DNA from 2 places in the Blautia sp. OF03-13 genome. Region 2 is predicted to be linked to the other one. Evidence: predicted binding sites of a transcription regulator. Region 2 holds the regulator's gene; the other holds the start of a gene.
What was found. The regulator HrcA, encoded in region 2, represses chaperone genes, less so after heat shock. The targets are predictions, from matches to a motif close to TGTTAGCACTCNNNNNNNNNGAGTGCTAACA.
Positions count from the first base shown of each region.

Region 1: the regulator HrcA is predicted to act here: its motif matches at 7,157-7,187, upstream of DXA55_RS04065 (Hsp20/alpha crystallin family protein).

Region 1 covers NZ_QTVR01000004.1:61,941-71,500, forward strand. The annotation lists gene DXA55_RS04030 (CvfB family protein) at 1-621, opposite strand, end outside; gene DXA55_RS04035 (nicotinate phosphoribosyltransferase) at 635-2,104, opposite strand; gene DXA55_RS04040 (acyl-[acyl-carrier-protein] thioesterase) at 2,171-2,875, opposite strand; tRNA gene DXA55_RS04045 (tRNA-Gln) at 2,957-3,025, opposite strand; gene DXA55_RS04050 (cation diffusion facilitator family transporter) at 3,160-4,338, opposite strand; gene DXA55_RS04060 (ABC transporter substrate-binding protein) at 4,676-6,199, opposite strand; gene DXA55_RS04065 (Hsp20/alpha crystallin family protein) at 6,502-6,969, opposite strand; gene DXA55_RS04070 (hypothetical protein) at 7,393-7,557, opposite strand; gene DXA55_RS04075 (ATP-binding protein) at 7,587-8,336, opposite strand; gene DXA55_RS04080 (hypothetical protein) at 8,404-8,598, opposite strand; gene DXA55_RS17520 (cobaltochelatase CobT-related protein) at 8,615-9,560, opposite strand, start outside.
Region 2 covers NZ_QTVR01000003.1:161,004-170,563, reverse strand. The annotation lists gene dnaK (molecular chaperone DnaK) at 1-1,571, opposite strand, end outside; gene grpE (nucleotide exchange factor GrpE) at 1,637-2,248, opposite strand; gene hrcA (heat-inducible transcriptional repressor HrcA) at 2,298-3,356, opposite strand; gene DXA55_RS03405 (helix-turn-helix domain-containing protein) at 3,642-3,860, shown strand; gene DXA55_RS03400 (hypothetical protein) at 3,938-4,303, opposite strand; gene DXA55_RS03395 (helix-turn-helix domain-containing protein) at 4,476-4,694, shown strand; gene uvrB (excinuclease ABC subunit UvrB) at 4,907-6,895, opposite strand; gene DXA55_RS03385 (efflux RND transporter permease subunit) at 7,107-9,182, opposite strand; gene DXA55_RS03380 (NifB/NifX family molybdenum-iron cluster-binding protein) at 9,411-9,560, opposite strand, start outside.

The sequences.
Region 1 (9,560 bases), on a different contig from region 2:
GGACAGGGAGAGTTTTCCGTCCTCTTTGACTTCTGTAACGCGGCACTCAAGTTCCTGGCCGACATGATAGTCTGCCTGTGCTTCTCTCTTTGGAATCAGGCCGGAGTAGCGGTCATCAACAGCAACGAAAACGCCGAAGTTTCCGCTGATCTCGTAGATTCTTCCCTTTACGATATCGCCTACGACGTACGGAGAATTGGTTTTCAGGAAATGGTAAACCTTCATCGTTGCGCAGAGACGGTCGCTCTTGTCGATGTAGAGGGAAACCAGAACCTCATCACCTGGATGGAGGCGGCGGGTCTGCTGTTTAAACGGAAGAAACAGATCTTTTTCCAGACCCCAGTCCAGAAATGCTCCGATCTTTCCGGTAGCAGCTACGTTTAAGACAGCCAGCTCTCCAAGCACCAGCTTCGGCTCTCTGGTTGTCGCAATCAGACGGTCGCTGGAATCGCGGTACAGAAATACTTCCAGCTCATCTCCCTCTTTTGTTCCTTCCGGCACCTGTTTGATCGGCAGAAGAACGCGTTCCTTCTCGCCTGCTTCCCGGGTCTCCCCAAGATAAATACCGAATTCTACTTTCTTTACTACTACCAGCTTTTGCTTTCTTCCTATATTTAACATTTGACTTCCTTTCTTACTGCTCGCCGAGAGCCTTCATGCTCATCTCCTCGAGCAGGTCGCTCTTGATGTGGTACAGCTTGTCGGACAGATCCACGTAAACCTCATGCGGATTGACCAGACGTTTGGACTCCTCCCAGAGGGTATCTTTCTCTCTGGTGCAGATGTCGCGGATCTCCATGACGGATGGAGAAGTGTAGACGCATGCGCCCTTCTGGAAAATCGGAACGAGGAGCTCGCGTAAGGTGTAGGTTCCGCCTTTGATCTTCGTCTTTTTCCAGGTCTCGATCGGGTCGAAGATGATCATATCTTTGCTCTCGTCGAAGGTCTCGTCTGCGAGGCAGATCAGGTCGGCACGGATCTTTCCGGTTTCTTTATCATAAATACGATAAATCGTCTTATTGCCCGGGTTTGTTACTTTCTCGGAGTTCTCGGACAGCTTTATCTTCGGTGTGAATTCTGCGTCATCTTTATCTTTTGCTGCTGCCAGCTTGTAAACGCCGCCGAATGCCGGCCAGTCACCGGAGGTAATCAGATTTGTGCCGACACCCCAGGAATTAATCTTCGCACCCTGGGTTTTCAGGCTGTCGATCAGGTACTCATCGAGGTCACTGGATGCGGAAATGATGGCATCACCGAAACCTTCTGCCTCGAGCATCTGATATGCTTTTTTCGACAGGTAAGCCAGGTCACCGCTGTCGATGCGGATGCCGTAGCCCTTCATCGGTAAGCCCTCTGCTCTCATCTCTTTGAAGACGCGGATCGCATTCGGAACACCGGATTCGAGAACATCGTAGGTGTCTACGAGAAGAATGCATGCTTCTGGATACATTTTCGCATACGTTTTGAATGCGGTGTACTCATCCGGGAAGCTCATGATCCAGCTGTGTGCGTGGGTTCCCTTGACTGGAACGTCAAACATCTGTCCGGTCAGGACATTGGAGGTTCCGATGCAGCCGCCGATCATGGCAGCACGCGCGCCGTAGATACCAGCATCCGGTCCCTGTGCACGGCGGAGTCCAAACTCCATGATGCCGTCGCCCTTTGCCGCGTAAACAACGCGGGATGCTTTCGTCGCGATCAGGCTCTGATGGTTGATCATGTTCAGAATCGCGGTCTCTACAAGCTGTGCCTCCATGATCGGAGCGACAACTTTTAAGAGCGGTTCTCTTGGAAATACGACGGTTCCTTCCGGGATCGCATAGATATCTCCGGTGAAATGGAAGCCTCTTAAATACTCCAGGAAATCATCGTTGAAAATATGGAGGGAACGGAGATAGTCGATGTCATCCGGTGAAAAGTGAAGATCGCGGACATACTCGATTACCTGCTCAAGTCCTGCACATACGGCGTATGCGCCGCCGCATGGATTCTTTCTGTAAAATGCATCAAATACCACGATCTGATCGGACGGGTTCTCGTAGTAGCCCTGCATCATGGTAAGTTCATATAAATCGGTTAACAGTGTAAGGTTCTGCGCTCTCATGGCAAATTCCCCTTTCCTCATTGTGTTTATTACGTTCGTATCTTATTCTTTCCGATTGTACCACAATCATTGAAATTCCACAACTACGTATGGCTGTCCTTTTTCATCGTTCAGCGAGATAAAACAGCCGTTTTCCGTCTCAGCGCGCAACGGATGCAGGACATCGCCGAGGTGCGCCTGCTGTTTGTATTCGGCGCGCATCCGGCGCACGGTGAAGTTCTTCGGAAGGCATTCACCGGCAAGGGAAATGAACTGTGCGTTGTTGACGTGGTGGTTCGTATCGAGGTTGTGCGGCCGCACCGGGAACGGTTCGCCGATGAAATCTGCTTCCGGCATTTTCACTTTGCGCTCGCCGAAATCCTCGTCGATCGGATCGTCAATGCCATAGGCGTCTGTCGTCTCTTTCGGTGCGCGGACGGGATGACCCGTTTCCATATTGACGTAAGACCAGATGGAGTTGGCACAGGCGAGCATTTCGCCGTCTTCTGTTTCCATCGTGAAGTTACGCATGCCAAGAAATCCTTTGAAGCCGCTCGCCCATGTAGTGATTTTTACCGCTTCACCAAGGGATGGATAGCGGCGCACATGAATCTGCCACGCGGACAGCACCCAGGCGCAGCCTCGTTTTTTGAGCTCCGCAACGCCCTCGCCGATCGCTTCCGACTGGAAGGTACTGCAGTCCTGAAAGTAATTGATCAGCCCCGGCAGGGTGAGATTTCCGTCCTCACCGATTTCGCTGTAGCGGATTCTGCTCGTAAAGGAATACTTCATCGTTTCGTTCCTCCTGCTGTATTTGTTTTTGAGCATCGAAAAAGGCCTCAGGTACGAGACCTGAGACCTTTTAATGAGCTGGGCTACCTGGATTCGAACCAGGAACTGACGGAGTCAGAGTCCGTTGCCTTACCGTTTGGCGATAGCCATTGCCTTGCGACAAAATGTATAATACACTATCGCAAGAGAAAAGTCAACACCTTTTTTGAAATTTTTTTATTTTTTTCAAAAAACTGACTTTTGGAACATTTTGGAAGGGATTTGACGGCTCAACCCGGCCGTTGTCACTCTCCCGCCACGTATTTTTTGTCGATGTTGACGACGCATTCATACTTCTCATCCATTTCCTTCATCAGCGCCCCGATCTGCCCGATCACGCGATCACAGTCTTTCTTCTTATAAGAATACGGGATTTCAAGATCAAAAATCAGCTTCTTTTTCTCCGCCCCGTTGATCATACGGAAATCGTGGAAGGAAAGCTCCGGATCGAGAATGGAAATTACGTTTCTTACCTTCTCCTTTGTCGCAAGAACCGTCGCATCGTGGATCTCCACCGGATCCATGTGGATGACCAGCAGAATCCCCAATTTTTTGCCGACCTCATGTTCAATGCGGTCGATAATATCATGCGATACCTCGATATCGACATCTCGCGGCACCTCCGCATGGATCGATGCCATACTTCTGCCAGGCCCGTAGTTGTGGACAATCAGATCATGGGTTCCTACAATTCCTTCATAGGAAGCAACCTCTTTCATGATCCGTGCATACAGATCCGGATCCGCGCCCTGCCCGATCAGCGGTTCCAATGTATCTTTTGCAATGGAAATACCGGACCACATAACGAGTACCGCCACAACAAGTCCTGCGATTGCGTCGATATTAACCGAAAGGAAATGGCAGATCAATATAGAAGCGATCGTTGCGCTCGTCGTGATCACGTCGCCCATGGAATCCGCCGACGTTGCCAGCATCACCTTCGACTGAATGCGGTTTCCCAGTTTTCGGTTGAAAAGCGCCATCCACAGCTTTACACCAACCGAGAGCACCAGAATCAAAAACGGAACCATCTGAAATGTGATCTCTTCCGGATTGCGAATTTTCTCCAGGGAGCTCTTTAAAAACGTAAAGCCGACTTCAATAACCAGAAACGAAACGATCAGCGCTGCAATATACTCGATCCGTCCATGCCCGAACGGATGCTCTTTGTCGGCCGGTTTGTTTGCCATCTTGACACCAACAAAGCTGATGACCGAAGATGCCGCATCGGAAAGGTTATTGAACGCATCCGCCATGATCGCCAGAGAATGCATCCCAACACCGATCAGCAGCTTGGCGGCAAACAGCAATACATTGCAGCAGATTCCTACCATACTGGATAAAATACCATATCTCGTCCGCACATCCGCATTGTCAGTGTTCTCATACTCTTTTACAAAACATCTTACCAGAAAATCTGTCATGGGTTCCCCTTCTTTCCACAATACATTCAGAAACATTAGCTTAGATAAAAAGGGCCTCACGCATCGCCGCGAAGCCCTTATGTTTTTTCTGTCTTTTTCTATAGTAGGCAGTGTTGAAAAAAAAGTCAAGCCTAACATATTTTCGGAGATTCTATCGACAGAGAGAAAAAGCAACGCAGACTGCTTCTTTTCAGCAATTCTGCGCCGCTTTTTCTCTGTTTTTTCAGATTTTATCTCTTTTCAGGCAGATTTGACAATCGAATGAGAGTTTTTCTTTTTCCTGCCTGAAATAGCGTTACCGCCCACCGGTACCCAGCGAGCCGTAACGGAATAGCTACTATTTTACTTTATAAATTTTCGCCATATCCTGCACATACAGCGGATAGAACCGATAGCCCGCAAAATCGCTCCGAAGTGCAACCTCACATGCCATATCCTCGATATACAGGTTTGCCGCATCGTCACAGAGCAGTGTTTCCATTTTTTTGTAAATCTCAACCTGCTCCTCTTCATCCGTGCTGGTCTTAACCTGCTGATACAGTTTATCATACTCTTCGTTGCTGTAGTTGATAAAGTTCTTGGATGATGTTGAGGTAAACCGTTCCAGCAACGCGCGTCCGGTCAGATATGCCGCATCAACGCCGACAACCGTGGACTGGAACTTCCGGTCTGCATATACATCCGACAGCCAGCTGTCCCACTCGACCTGCTGAATTTTGGCAGTAACACCGATCGCTTTAAGCTGCTCTACCAGAACCTGGGCTGTATCGATATGCTGCTGATAATTGTTCGGCACTGTAATCGTAAGCTCAAATCCATCTGGGTATCCGGCTTCTTTTAACAGTTCTTTTGCCTTCTCAATATCCTGATTATATCGCTCTGACAGTTCCGGCACATAATATTTTCCAAATGCCGGGAACATGCTGCTTCCGATGATCGTTCCTTTTCCGTCCGCAATCATATCCAGCACTTCCTGGCGGTTTGCCGCATAGCACAGCGCCTGGCGCACCTTCACATTGTTGAGCGGTTCCACGGCATTGTTCAGATACAGCGCCTGTACCAGGTTCATACCGCCGTCATAAATCGTAAAATCGGAATCTTCGGCAAGCTGCGCTGTCTGTGTGGAACTGAGACGTGCATACATGTCCAGTGTACCGGATTTCAGGTTTGTTACGACTGCATTGCTGTCCTTGACAATTCGAAATGTTACCTTGTCCAGATACGCCTGATTTTCCGTATCCCAGTAATCGCTGAATTTTTCAAGGACAATGTTTTCCTGCGGGGACCGTGATACATAGTGGAACGGGCCTGTTCCGACCGGATCTGCTTCCAGATCTTCCACATGCTCAGGTACAATCGCTACCGTCAGATAGGCAAGAAACTCGGTGTCTGCCTCTTTTAAATAGATGTCGATCGTGCTCTCGTCCGGAATTTCAACCTTGTCCACATTGGAAAATGCCTCTACCAGAGGCGTTCCGTCTCCGTTGATACCCGCACAGCGTTCGATTGAATATTTTACATCCTCTGCAGTGACGGTCGTTCCATCGTGGAATTTGACACCATTCCGGAGCTTGAAGGTATAAACCTTTCCATCCTCCGAGATCGAATGACTCTCTGCCACCGCATCGTTCAGATTTCCTTCTTCATCGGGCTTTACAAGGCCCTCATAAATATTGAATAGGATTTCTTTCGTTCCTGCCGCAACAGATTTGTGTGGGTCAAGACTATCCTCAATGTCCTGAGGAATTCCTACCGTGATGGAACCTCCCATAACAGGTTCCCCTGTCGGGGTTGATTCCGTTGATACCTGAGAACTTGTGGTATCGGAAGAATCTGCTTTCCCATCCTTGCCATCCTGCATCCGCCAAGTACAACAGTAAGAGCTGCAACTAAAAGCAGCGCAAGTACGCTTCTTCTTTTCTTCATGATTTCTCCTTTTGATACGAGTTCTCTCATTTTGTAATTGTCACGCCTATTGTATCCGACCTGTTCCCAAATAGCAAGTACATTATTGTATACAATTTATTTTCCGAATCCGAAAATCACGTATATCCGCCCGCGTATTCCGGATTCTTTCCCTCGGGATGTACCAGAAAAGATAAAAATTTTGCCGCCCGGGAATTTTAACATTCCCGGGCGGCAAACGCTTTTGCTTTTTTTCTTTTATCCTTCAATGGAGATTGTCTTTTTCTGCTCCACAGCCGGTTTTGCTTCCTTCTTCGGTACGAAGAGTTTCAGCAGACCGTGTTTAAATTCAGCCTTGATATCCTCTTCGGTAATATCTTCACCTACATAGAAGCTTCTGCTGCATGCACCTGCGTAACGCTCTTTACGGATGTAGCGGCCGTTCTCTTTTTCTTTCTCGTCTTTGTCAAGACCTTTCTCTGCACTGATGGTCAGATAACCATTTTCCAGTGTGGCCTGAACTTCATCTTTTGTGAAGCCCGGAAGGTCAACCACTACCTCGTAGCCATTAGCCAGCTCGCGAATATCTGTTTTCATCACATGGCTGGCTTTGCGGCCATACAGTTTCTTTTCTGTATTCTTCATCTCTTTGTCATAATCATAGAACGGAAAATCGTTGAAAAAGTCATCAAATAAATTTTCTCCAAAAATACTAGGCATTAACATAAGTCATCGCTCCTTCTTATTCTTCTCATGGAACCTGATCCATGCTTTTTCTCCGGTTTTTCTTTTCACCGGATCTTTTTGTTTACCTGTTTCTTTGGAACGGAAAGGCTTCCGGATACCGGAGGTTTTCTTCTTTTCCTCTCTTTGTATCCCTCTTCCTTTGTTCTAGCTGTAATATAACACTTATTATTAGCACTGTCAAGAGACGAGTGCTAATTATTTTGTGAAAATTTTGTGAACGCTACGAGTCATGCACATTTACGCGAAAAGCCCTCGTTCAAGCTTGCTTGATAAAGAGGGCTTTTTCATGGAAATGTATAGGGCGACAGCCCGACAGCGAGGGAATTTATTCCCGAGCTGTGCACAGACACCTATATGAGTGAAACTTAGCGAAACTTAAATTACGCCCAAGATGGAATATACTTATTTGTTTGTACTTGATTTTTTAATCTGATCATCTATATCTTCTCCATCACCAAATACCGTAACCTTTATTGATCTTCCCCTTTCCGTTTGATATTTCCGGATATACTCTGTTAATTGTTTTACGTAAATTTCTTCATCTTCCACAATTGCAATCTGTATCATCCTATACCCACCTAAATCTCCTTATTCTGTTAAATAGAAAGTAGAAATTCTGTTAAGTTTTCAATAGCATCTGGTTTTTCTGATAGTTCTTTCCCCATCAGTCCCTCTCCCATAATACCAGGATCCGCACTAAGAGATACAGCGACTCGACTTGAATTCCATACAGCTTCATACATCATTTCCTGATTTTCTTTTGTTACTTTATTGAGAACGTAATAAAATGGTTTTCGAATACTTTGCGATAATTCCCCGATTTTTTTGGAAAGCTGTAGGGATTCATAGGATGGATCTATGATTATCAATATCAAATCTACACCGTTATCAATTCCACGTCCAAAGTGTTCAATACCAGCCTCCATATCCATTAGCGCAAATTGGTCTTCTGTAAGCCTGAGATTTTGGATAAATTGAGTCATAACAGTTCCCATAGCACAAGAACACCCTTCATTTGCCTGATGAATTTTTCCACTGGTCATCAGTTTTACACCGTCTTTCAGACTATAATAATCTTCCGGTATATCATCTATAGTCCAGGTTTCCTCAAAAAACTGATGAGTAAATTTTGATAACATCATATCATTTAAAACATTTTGCTTACCACCGAAATAGTCTGTAAAATCTCTGGGAAGCTTCATACCCAGCTGTCGGTGTAGACCATAATTAGATTCATCGGAATCAATTACCAAAATTTCTTTTCCTCGTCTGGCTAAAGCCTTAGCCAAAAGACTGGTTACTGTACTTTTTCCACATCCACCTTTTCCGCAAACTGCTATTTTCATCTCTATCTTTACTCCTTTTCTTTTTTCTAAATAATAGGCATTACATATGACCATACTTCAAACTGTCTTACTCCACTTCCTCCAGTTCTGTTCCTTCTGGAAGAATATATCCGCAGTTATCACATACTCCATCCTCTGCAAGTATCCCGTCTTTCACAAAGGCTTCAATGCCTCCCGGTTCATGACAGCGTGGACAATCTAATTCCTGTATCTTTTTCTGATTTCTTACATCCTGGCAATTGGCAAATTCAATTTTACCCATAGTGATTCCTCCATTTTCATTCCATATCAATTTGTCTTCGCAAAAAAGTTCCTACCATACGGGAAAAATTGCTGATATTACGAATATAGGCAAAGTCTTTTCCATAGATTCTCTTTTCCACGGAGAGCTCTTCTTCATTCCCTACAAAAATACCAATTACGAAAATTCCCTGATTTCTGGCCCGACGTACCTCATATGCAGTATCTTTCACAGCTTTTTCTCCGTCATAGATCTTGGGCTGGCGGGTTCCTGGTCGTTGTATGCTCATATCACAGGGTTTTCCATCACTTAATACGATTAAAATCTTATTTTTTTCCGGTCGCTCCATGAGAGAGGAACCGACTGTTTTCAGTGCAAGCCCATCTCTGTTATTGGCATATGCACGAAATTGAAAGATTCTTTCATTTGTTTCCCTTGGATCTTCATAATCCCGAAATCTCTGAAGTACTGTATATCCCCAGAAAGCACAGTATCCTGTCACCCGATGAGGAATTCCTGCCTGGCTTAATGCTTCACTGATAATATATCCCTGCGCCGCTACCTGAGCCTGTCTGTCAGCCTGGGAACCACTGGAATCAATCAGGACGTCTATTACAAACTCAGAATCGTCAGATCTCTTTTTTCTATTAAATAACTTGTCATCGTCTGTTCTTCCAATTTTCCATAATCTCTCAGGAACAAGCTGTCCTGCATCAGATCTGCTGACAAAATCATCCTTTCGGATTATAAAGGCCCGTTTCAGTGACTCTGCCAACACAGAAATATTTCTTTTAATGATCCAGTGATTATTTCCATAATAGGCTTTATTTTTTTCAAACTGAAGCTGAGAAAAACGGTATTGATTATTTTTAATCACAGGGCTCTGTAATATTCCATCTGTAAGATACAGGTTACAGTTTTTATGGATTCCTGTACAAAATTTCCGGTTGACTCTGGCCTGCTCCGATTCACTTAGATACGAT
Region 2 (9,560 bases):
TCGATTGCTTTCTCGGTCTGGAATACCATAGAGTCTGCATCGTTTCTTGCGTCGATTGCTTCTTTGCGTTTCTTATCCTGAGCTTCGAACTCAGCAGCTTCTTTGACTGCTTTGTCGATCTCGCTGTCGGACATATTAGAGCCTGCGGTGATGGTGATGTGCTGCTCTTTTCCTGTTCCCAGGTCTTTTGCAGATACATTTACGATACCGTTGGCATCGATATCAAAGGTAACCTCGATCTGCGGAACGCCTCTTCTTGCTGGCGGAATTCCATCCAGACGGAACTGGCCGAGGGATTTGTTGTCTTTCGCGAACTGACGCTCACCCTGTACTACGTTGATATCTACTGCTGTCTGGTTATCAGCTGCGGTGGAGAAGATCTGGCTTTTCTTGGTCGGGATTGTGGTGTTACGCTCGATCAGACGAGTTGCAATACCTCCCATCGTCTCGATGGACAGAGACAGCGGAGTTACATCCAGAAGAAGGATGTCGCCTGCGCCGGCATCTCCTGCAAGTTTACCGCCCTGTACGGAAGCACCAAGTGCTACGCACTCATCCGGGTTCAGGCTCTTGCTCGGCTCGTGTCCGGTCAGCTGTCTTACTTTATCCTGTACAGCCGGGATACGGGTAGATCCGCCTACCAGAAGGACTTTGGAAAGCTCGGATGCCTGAAGGCCTGCATCAGAAAGTGCTCTCTGTACCGGCTCTGCGGTTTTCTCTACCAGGTCGTGGGTCAGCTCATCGAATTTAGCCTTTGTCAGGTTCATATCGAGATGTTTCGGGCCATCTGCGGTTGCAGTGATGAACGGCAGGTTGATGTTGGTTGTAGTTGCGCTGGAAAGCTCTTTCTTTGCTTTCTCTGCTGCTTCTCTGATTCTCTGCAGAGCCATTTTATCATTGGAAAGATCTACGCCTTCCTGTTTCTTGAACTCAGCAAGGATATAATCTGTTACTTTCTGGTCGAAGTCATCGCCGCCAAGACGGTTGTTTCCTGCTGTGGAAAGAACTTCGATAACACCGTCACCGATTTCGATGATGGAAACATCGAAGGTACCGCCTCCAAGGTCGTATACCATGATCTTCTGCTCTTTCTCGTTATCCAGTCCGTATGCCAGAGCTGCTGCGGTAGGCTCGTTGATGATACGTTTTACATCAAGACCTGCGATTTTACCGGCATCTTTGGTTGCCTGACGCTGTGCGTCATTAAAGTAAGCCGGAACTGTGATAACTGCTTCTGTTACTTTCTCACCAAGGTAGTTCTCTGCATCACCTTTCAGTTTCTGAAGGATCATAGCGGAGATCTCCTGCGGAGAGTATTTCTTTCCTTCGATGTCTACTTTATAATCAGTACCCATCTCACGTTTGATGGAACGGATGGTTCTGTCTGCGTTTGTTACAGCCTGACGTTTTGCCGGCTCGCCGACCAGACGGTCACCTGTTTTTGTGAATGCTACGATAGATGGAGTTGTTCTTTCACCCTCTGCGTTTGCGATAACGGTTGGTTTTCCACCTTCCATAACGGCTACACAGCTGTTTGTTGTTCCTAAGTCAATACCAATAATTTTGCCCATTGTTGTTTCCTCCTCAATGAATTATGCTAAAAAATGGTTTAATTTCTATTTATTTATCTTCAAGCTTAGTTAGCCACCTTGACCATACTGTGACGGACTACGGAACCTTTGTACATGTAGCCCTTCAGGAACTCTTCTACGACGATGTTCTCGCCGGCTTCCTCATCCTCCACATGCATCACTGCGTTGTGCAGGTTCGGATCGAATTCCTTTCCAACGGCCTCGATCACGGTTACACCGAGTTCATCGAGTGCTGTGGTAAACTGTTTGTATACTTTATTCATGCCGTCTGCGAACGGATCTTCCTCCGGGTTTTCCACCGTTGCAAGTCCGCGCTCGAAGCTGTCAACAACCGGAAGAATCTTCTCGATGATGTCTTTTGCTCCAATGGCATACATATTTGTTTTTTCTTTTTCGGTGCGTTTGCGGAAGTTATCGAACTCTGCCATCTGACGGGTCAGGCGGTCAGTCAGCTCTTCGATTTTCTCATCTTTTTTATCTTTTTTCTTTTTGAAGAACTTTCGTTCTTTGCCATCCTCAGCAGTTTCTTCTGCAGCTTCCGCTTCTTTTGCCTCTGCTGCTTTCTTTGCTTCTTCCTGCTCCGCAGCCGGTTCGGTTTCCGGCAGATCGGTCTCTGCTCCGGTTTCTTTTTCCATCTCGCGTGTAGGTTCTTCCATGGTTTCCTCTTTCTTTCTATTTTCTTCGCTCACTGATCATTCCACCTTTCTACTCACCTGTGTCCGGCTTTTTGAAGACGGCGTCCAGTTGAACTTTTAATGTTTTCAGGTTATCTACCACATTTTCGTAATCCATCCGCTTTGGTCCCACGATACCGATTGTTCCGCGCATACCGTTTCCCATATCGTATGTGGTGGTGACCACGCTGCAGTCCCGTAAGGGTTCCATCGAAGATTCATTTCCGATGTATACCTGAATACCGGTATTTTCCTCTCCGTCCTGCTCCTCGGCAGCTCCTTTGATCATATCGACCAGTTTCTGCCGTTCCTCGAATGTGGAGATCAGCTGGCTGGCTTTGCTGCTGTCGGAAAGCTCAGGGTACTTGAAAATGTTGGTTGCGCCGCTGGTGTACACCGGCACATCTTCTTCGCTGACTGCGATGGCTTCCGCTACGGTATCGACCACTTTGCTGATGATGCCGGAGTGGATGCCTGCCTGCTCTTTCATCTTCTTGATCATGCCAAGATTGATTTCTTCAATGGTCAGGCCATTGAGTTGTGTGTTCAGAAGCAGGTTCAGCTTTAATATCTGTTCATCGTTGATGGTCTCGTCGAGGTCGATCATCTGGTTTTTCACCAGGTTGCCTTCTACGACGATGACGGCCAGGAGCTGCTCTTCATTGACTTTTGAGAGCTGGATGAATTTCACTTTATTTCTGTGATATTCCGGTCCTGTAATCAACGTTGCATAGTTGGTAGATGAAGCGAGGACTTTGACAACCTGCTGCAGAACTTTTTCCATTCGGTCTGTTTTTTCAATGACCATGTTTTTGATGTCTGCAACTTCCTGTTCTTTTTCCCGCATCAGCTCATCTACATAGAGGCGGTAGCCTTTATCGGAAGGAATGCGTCCTGCGGAAGTGTGGGGCTGTAAGATGTAACCCATCTCTTCCAGATCGGACATTTCATTCCGGATTGTGGCGGAGCTTAAATTCAAATCCGTGTATTTGGAAATCGTTCTTGAGCCGACCGGCTCGCCCGTTTCCAGATACGTCTGGATGATCGCTTTTAATATTTTTCTTTTTCTTTCATCCAATTCTGTATCCACTAAGATAAGCTCCTTCCTGTTGTATAGTCCTGTTAGCACTCGTTTTAGTGGAGTGCTAACATCTATGCTCTTAAGATAGCACTCTGCCTTTTGTTTGTCAACACCTTTTCCCGGTTTTTCTATGAAGAAATTGTGAAAAAAGTATAAACCGTTTTCTTTCTGAAAAGGAATCTGACTTTTCTTTTTTATTGCATTCTACTGTTTCAAAGGCGCTATAGCCGTATGGTAGGATTCTGCCATTTTGATACGACCATTTAGTAGCATTTTTTTCAGAGGTGATGAATCATGAAATATCAGAGACTGGAGGATCTGCGCACGGACCACGATCTGACGATCCGCCAGGTTGCCGACTATCTCGGCTGCAACCGCGATGTGTATACCCGATATGAAAAAGGCGTCCGGCAGCTGCCGATCTCCATTGCCATCCGTCTGGCGGAGCTGTATCAGGTCAGTCTGGATTATCTGGTCGGCATCAGCGATGAGAAGCGGCCGTATGGATCCTGACTTTCCGGTGTCTCCGCCGCAGCAAAAGCAGGAGGACAGTTTTTCTTTTCCCTGTCCTCCCTGTTTTGCTTTTTCGTTTACAGATTCTGCAGATATTCCATCATCCGCGTTTCGCTGAGTTTCCATCCGTCCGGCTCCCCGCAGAGATACAGCGTAAAATGCCCGCACGGGACTCCGTTTTCCAGGTGGATGCCGGTATACAGTTCTACAATGAGGAGTTCTTCTGCTTTTTCTTCATATATATTAGTGATCTGATAGATGCGCTCTCCCTTTTCGTCCACCGGCCATTCTTTCTTCAGCACATCCCTCAGACGGCTCTCCTGCCCCTGCGCTTCGCATTCTTCCTCCCGGCTGATCATTTTTTCAAACGCTTCCGGCGTCTCCATCCGTTCCACTATATTCTGGACAAAATCTTCTATTTCTATTCTTTCTGCTTTTCCCATTCGTTCCCCCATTTCTGCCGTACATATTTTTCTGTTTTCTGCACAGGCTGTCTTCACCCGCCGTTTCTCTCTCCCGCCCCATTCTTCAATTTGCGACCATATGATCTGATTTAACTTTGTCCATCCAACCGTTTGGTAGTATGGGTTTGAATCTGAAAGGATGGTACAACGTATGAAATACCAGAGAATTGAAGATATGCGGATCGATCAGGATCTCACCATCAAAGAGATTTCTGCCCTGCTCGAATGCAACCGCGACGTCTATTCCCGCTACGAAAAAGGAATCCGCGACATCCCGATCGACTATGTGATCCGGCTTGCACGGTTCTATGACTGCTCGGTCGACTATCTGCTGAGTGTCTCCAGTAAAAAGAGAAAATTCGGCGATTAATTTTTTTATTGTTGTCTTTTTTATTTTTGTGTTTTGCGTTTTGATACGACCGTTTGGTCGTATTTTATATTATAATGGTATTCTTATTTTGCGTCAATTCTGAACAAGAAGGAAGCAAAATCGGACGCAAAAAAAGCGTGCCGGAAAGTTTTCTGTCGCTTTTCCGGCACGCTTTTTTTCATGCTCTTTTCTTCTTTTTTATTTCTGATTTTTTATTCTTCCATGTCATCCAGGCTCTTCTTCAGTGTGATCATTTTGTCACGCAGCTCGGCGGCCATTTCGAAGTTGAGTTCGGCGGCAGCGGCTTTCATCTGTTTCTGTACCTGGCCGATCAGTTTTTCCAGTTCTTCGCGGCTCATGGACTCCGGGTCTTTTTCCATCTTTTCTTCTGTCTTTGCCACTTCTTTCGAAATGCTGATGAGATCGCGGACGGCTTTTTTGATGGTGGTCGGAGTGATGCCGTGTTCTTTGTTGTAGGCTTCCTGCAGGGCACGGCGGCGCTTCGTCTCGTCGATCGCGAGGCGCATGGAATCGGTCATCACATCGGCGTACATGATAACATGGCCCTCGCTGTTTCGCGCGGCACGGCCGATGGTCTGGATCAGGGAGGTTTCGGAACGCAGAAAACCTTCTTTATCGGCATCCAGGATCGCCACGAGTGTGATTTCCGGGATGTCGAGACCCTCACGCAGAAGGTTGATGCCGACGAGCACATCGAAGACATCGAGACGCATATCACGGATGATCTCGGTCCGTTCCAGGGTGTCGATATCGGAGTGCAGGTAACGCACGCGGATGCCGGCCTCTTTCATATAGTCGGTCAGATCCTCTGCCATACGCTTCGTCAGCGTCGTCACGAGAACTTTGTTGTGTTTTTCAGTTTCTTTCTTTACTTCCGAAATCAGATCGTCGATCTGTCCCTCCACCGGGCGTACCTCGACATCCGGGTCGAGAAGGCCGGTCGGGCGGATGATCTGTTCGGCGCGCAGCAGCTCGTGGTCTGCCTCGTAGTCGCCCGGCGTGGCAGATACGAAAAGGATCTGATCGATCCGGTCCTCGAACTCGCCGAAGTTCAACGGGCGGTTGTCTTTTGCGGACGGCAGACGGAATCCATAGTCCACCAGCGTCGATTTCCGCGACTGGTCGCCGGCATACATGCTGCGGATCTGCGGAACAGTCTTATGCGACTCATCCACAATGATGAGGAAATCATCTCCGAAATAGTCCATCAGTGTGTAGGGCGGCTCGCCTGGCTTTAATCCGGAGAGGTAACGCGAATAGTTTTCGATGCCGGAACAGATGCCGGTTTCTTTGAGCATCTCAATATCGAAATTGGTCCGCTCCTCGATGCGCTGGGCCTCGATCAGTTTTCCCTCGTGCTTGAAGAACTTCACCTGCTCTTCCATATCCTTTTCAATCTCGCCTGTTGCTTTCAGGATCGTGTCCATCGGCACAACGTAGTGGGAGGCAGGAAAGATTGCGATGTGGTTCAGTTCACATAAGATTTCACCCGTCAGCGTATCGATCTGCACCAGACGGTCAATCTCATCCCCGAAGAACTCGACGCGCACCGCCTTGTCCGTCTCCTCCGCCGGAAAAATCTCCAATACATCACCGCGCACGCGGAACGTCCCGCGGTGGAAATCCATATCATTCCGGTCATACTGAATATCAATCAACTGTCGGATCACATCGTCCCGGTCCTTTTCCATTCCCGGGCGGAGCGAAATAATCATCTCCATGTAATCCTTCGGGCTTCCGATTCCATAGATACACGAAACACTGGAAACCACAATGACATCGTTCCGCTCACTCAGTGCAGAAGTCGCGGAAAGCCGCAGCTTATCAATCTCATCGTTCCGCGCAGAGTCCTTCGCAATATACGTATCCGAAGACGGCACGTAAGCCTCCGGCTGGTAGTAGTCGTAGTAGGAGACAAAATATTCCACTGCGTTTTCCGGAAAAAATTCTTTAAATTCTCCATACAGCTGCGCCGCCAACGTCTTATTATGCGCAATGATCAACGTTGGTTTATTCAGCTTCTGGATCACATTCGCCATCGTAAATGTTTTACCGGAACCCGTAACACCGAGCAGTGTCTCACACTGATTTCCTTCCTGAAATCCTTTCACCAGCTCCTCAATCGCCTGCGGCTGGTCACCGGTCGGCTGATATTCGGAATGTAATACAAAATGATCCATATATATCTCCTTCTGTATGCTCTGTCTGCAGATCCAATCTGTTCGTCTGTCCGCTTTCTGCGGTCTCTCTTATAGCTTCTCTGATTATACCAGACTTTATAACAAAAGTATAGCTATTTCGAATATTTGTTCTATTCATTTTTCATCTCCTGGACGCAAAAGTCCCCTGCATCAGACACATTTCTGACACAGGGGACTCTCCCAATTGGTTTTATTTCGTTTTCTTCTTCAAAAATCCAATCGACGTCTTGCAGATCAGTTTATCGAAGATCATAAACATCGCCGGCAGGATCAGGATAACAACGACCATACTGATGATCGCGCCTCGTGCAAGCAGGGTACAGATGGAACCGATCATCTCAACCTGAGAGTAGCAGGCTACACCGAAGGTTGCGGCAAAGAAACTCAGGCCACTGCTGATGATGGACGGCATACTGGTCTTATGCGCAATACTGATAGCTTCTTTTTTGTCTTTTCCATTCTGGCGCTCTTTCTGATAACGGGTTGTCATCAGGATCGCGTAGTCCACGGTTGCACCGAGCTGAATCGCTCCGATTACGATGCTGGCCACGAATGGAAGGCTGGTTCCCTGATAATACGGGATTGCCATATTCAGCATAATTGCAAACTCGATGACTGCTACCAGAATAATCGGCAGAGAAATCGATTTGAAGATCAGCAGAATGATGATAAAGATTGCACCAATGGAAAGCACGTTTACGTTGACAAGGTCAGCATCGGTAACATCCTGCAGGTCTTTCATCAACGGTGCTTCACCGATGACCATTCCATCTTTATCGTAGGATTTTACGATTTTGTCAATCGCTTTGACCTGTTCGTTTACTTCATCTGTTGCGGACTCATATTCAGAGCTCACAAATGCAAGCTCATACTCATCGCTCTGCAGCATGCTTCGGAGATTTTCCGGGATCATGGATTCCGGAATCGTCGGTCCAAGCAGGGAACTCATGCTGATGGTCGATTTGACACCTTTTACGTTGCCGATCTCCTCCATCATTTTCTTTTTCTGTTTGGAATCCATATCGCGATCCATCATCACAATATGCATGTTGCTTACGTCAAACTGCGCTTTTACCTCATCATTTGCCACGTTGCAGTCCAGGGTAGCCGGAAGAGAACGCGCAATGTTGTAGTAAATCTGGGTATGATTGTTTCCGTAGATCGACGGGAACAGCAGGATCAGGAAGATCACAACCCACGCCTTATAATGTTTGGTGATAAAAGCGGATGGTTTATCCAGACTCTTTACCAGCGGTCTATGTCTCGTTTTCTCAATTGCCTTGTCAAATACCAGAACCATGGCCGGCAGGACGGTGACACAGCAGACAACGCCGATCAAAACACCTTTTGCCATAACGATACCAAGGTCGCGGCCAAGGGCAAAGGTCATAACACACAGTGCCAGGAAACCGGCTACGGTGGTAACGGAGCTTCCGGCTACGGATTTGAACGTGTTGGCGATTGCATGGCCCATCGCACGCTCTTTGTCATCCGGGAAACGCTTTTTATTCTCCTCGAAGCTGTTCAGCAGGAAGATGGAGTAGTCCATCGTAACACCAAGCTGCAGCACGGCGGTCAGCGCTTTTGTGATGTAGGAAGTCTCACCAAGGAACACGTTGCTTCCCAGGTTGTAAAGGATTGCAAGTCCGATACTTAACAGGAACAGGATCGGAACAACGAAGGAAGTCGATGTCAGCTCGATGACAACGAGGCTCAAAACTGCGGCGATGACAACGTAAACCGGCAGCTCTTTTAATGCTACGTTTTTGATATCGGTAACAACACCGGTCATACCGCCGATGAAGCACTGCTCGTTCGCAATTTTACGAAGATCCTCGATTGCCTCCATGGAGTCATCGGAAGAAGTCGTATTGTCGAACAGAACGAGCATCATGGTTGCATCCCCATTGTAGAATGCTTTCCGGAGTTTTTCCGGGATCATCTCAACCGGCACGCTGATGTCTGCCACATCGTCATACCATAAAACTTCTTTTACGTGGTTTACCTGCTCGAATTTTTCTTCGAGTTTCTGTACGTCCTTCATTTCCATGTTTTCCACGACAACCATGGAGAACGCACCCATGCCGTATTCATCTACCAGAATGTCCTGTCCTTTTACAGTTTCCAGATGCTCCGGCAGATAGCTGAGCAGATCATAGTTTACTTTCGTTGCTGCCATTCCGATGACTGACGGAATAATCAGCAGAAATCCAATGATCAGCATCAGAATCCTGTGCTTGGCAATCCATTTGCCAACTTTAACCATTTTCATTCATCTCCTCTGATTCATTTTTAACTTGTTTTTCTAGTACCACATCTTACAACTTAAATGACTATTAGTCAATATTTGAAATGGCAAAAAATGAATTTTGGTCATTTTTTGTTTACTTTTACAAAAAATAACGGAAATCGGAAATGGGAATCGTTGATTTTTCTGCGCATCAAAAAAGAGTGCCTGGCTCCTTCGTCCTGACACTCTTTTTTATGCATTTTTTTATTTCACTTCAACCAGCTCAATCTCAAAATTCAGCTCTTTTCCAGCCATCTCATGGTTGGCATCAAACGTGATATTGGTCTCGTCTTTTGCGGTAACTTTTACCGGGAACGGCTGGCCGTACTGGTTCTGCAGATAAACCTGCTGTCC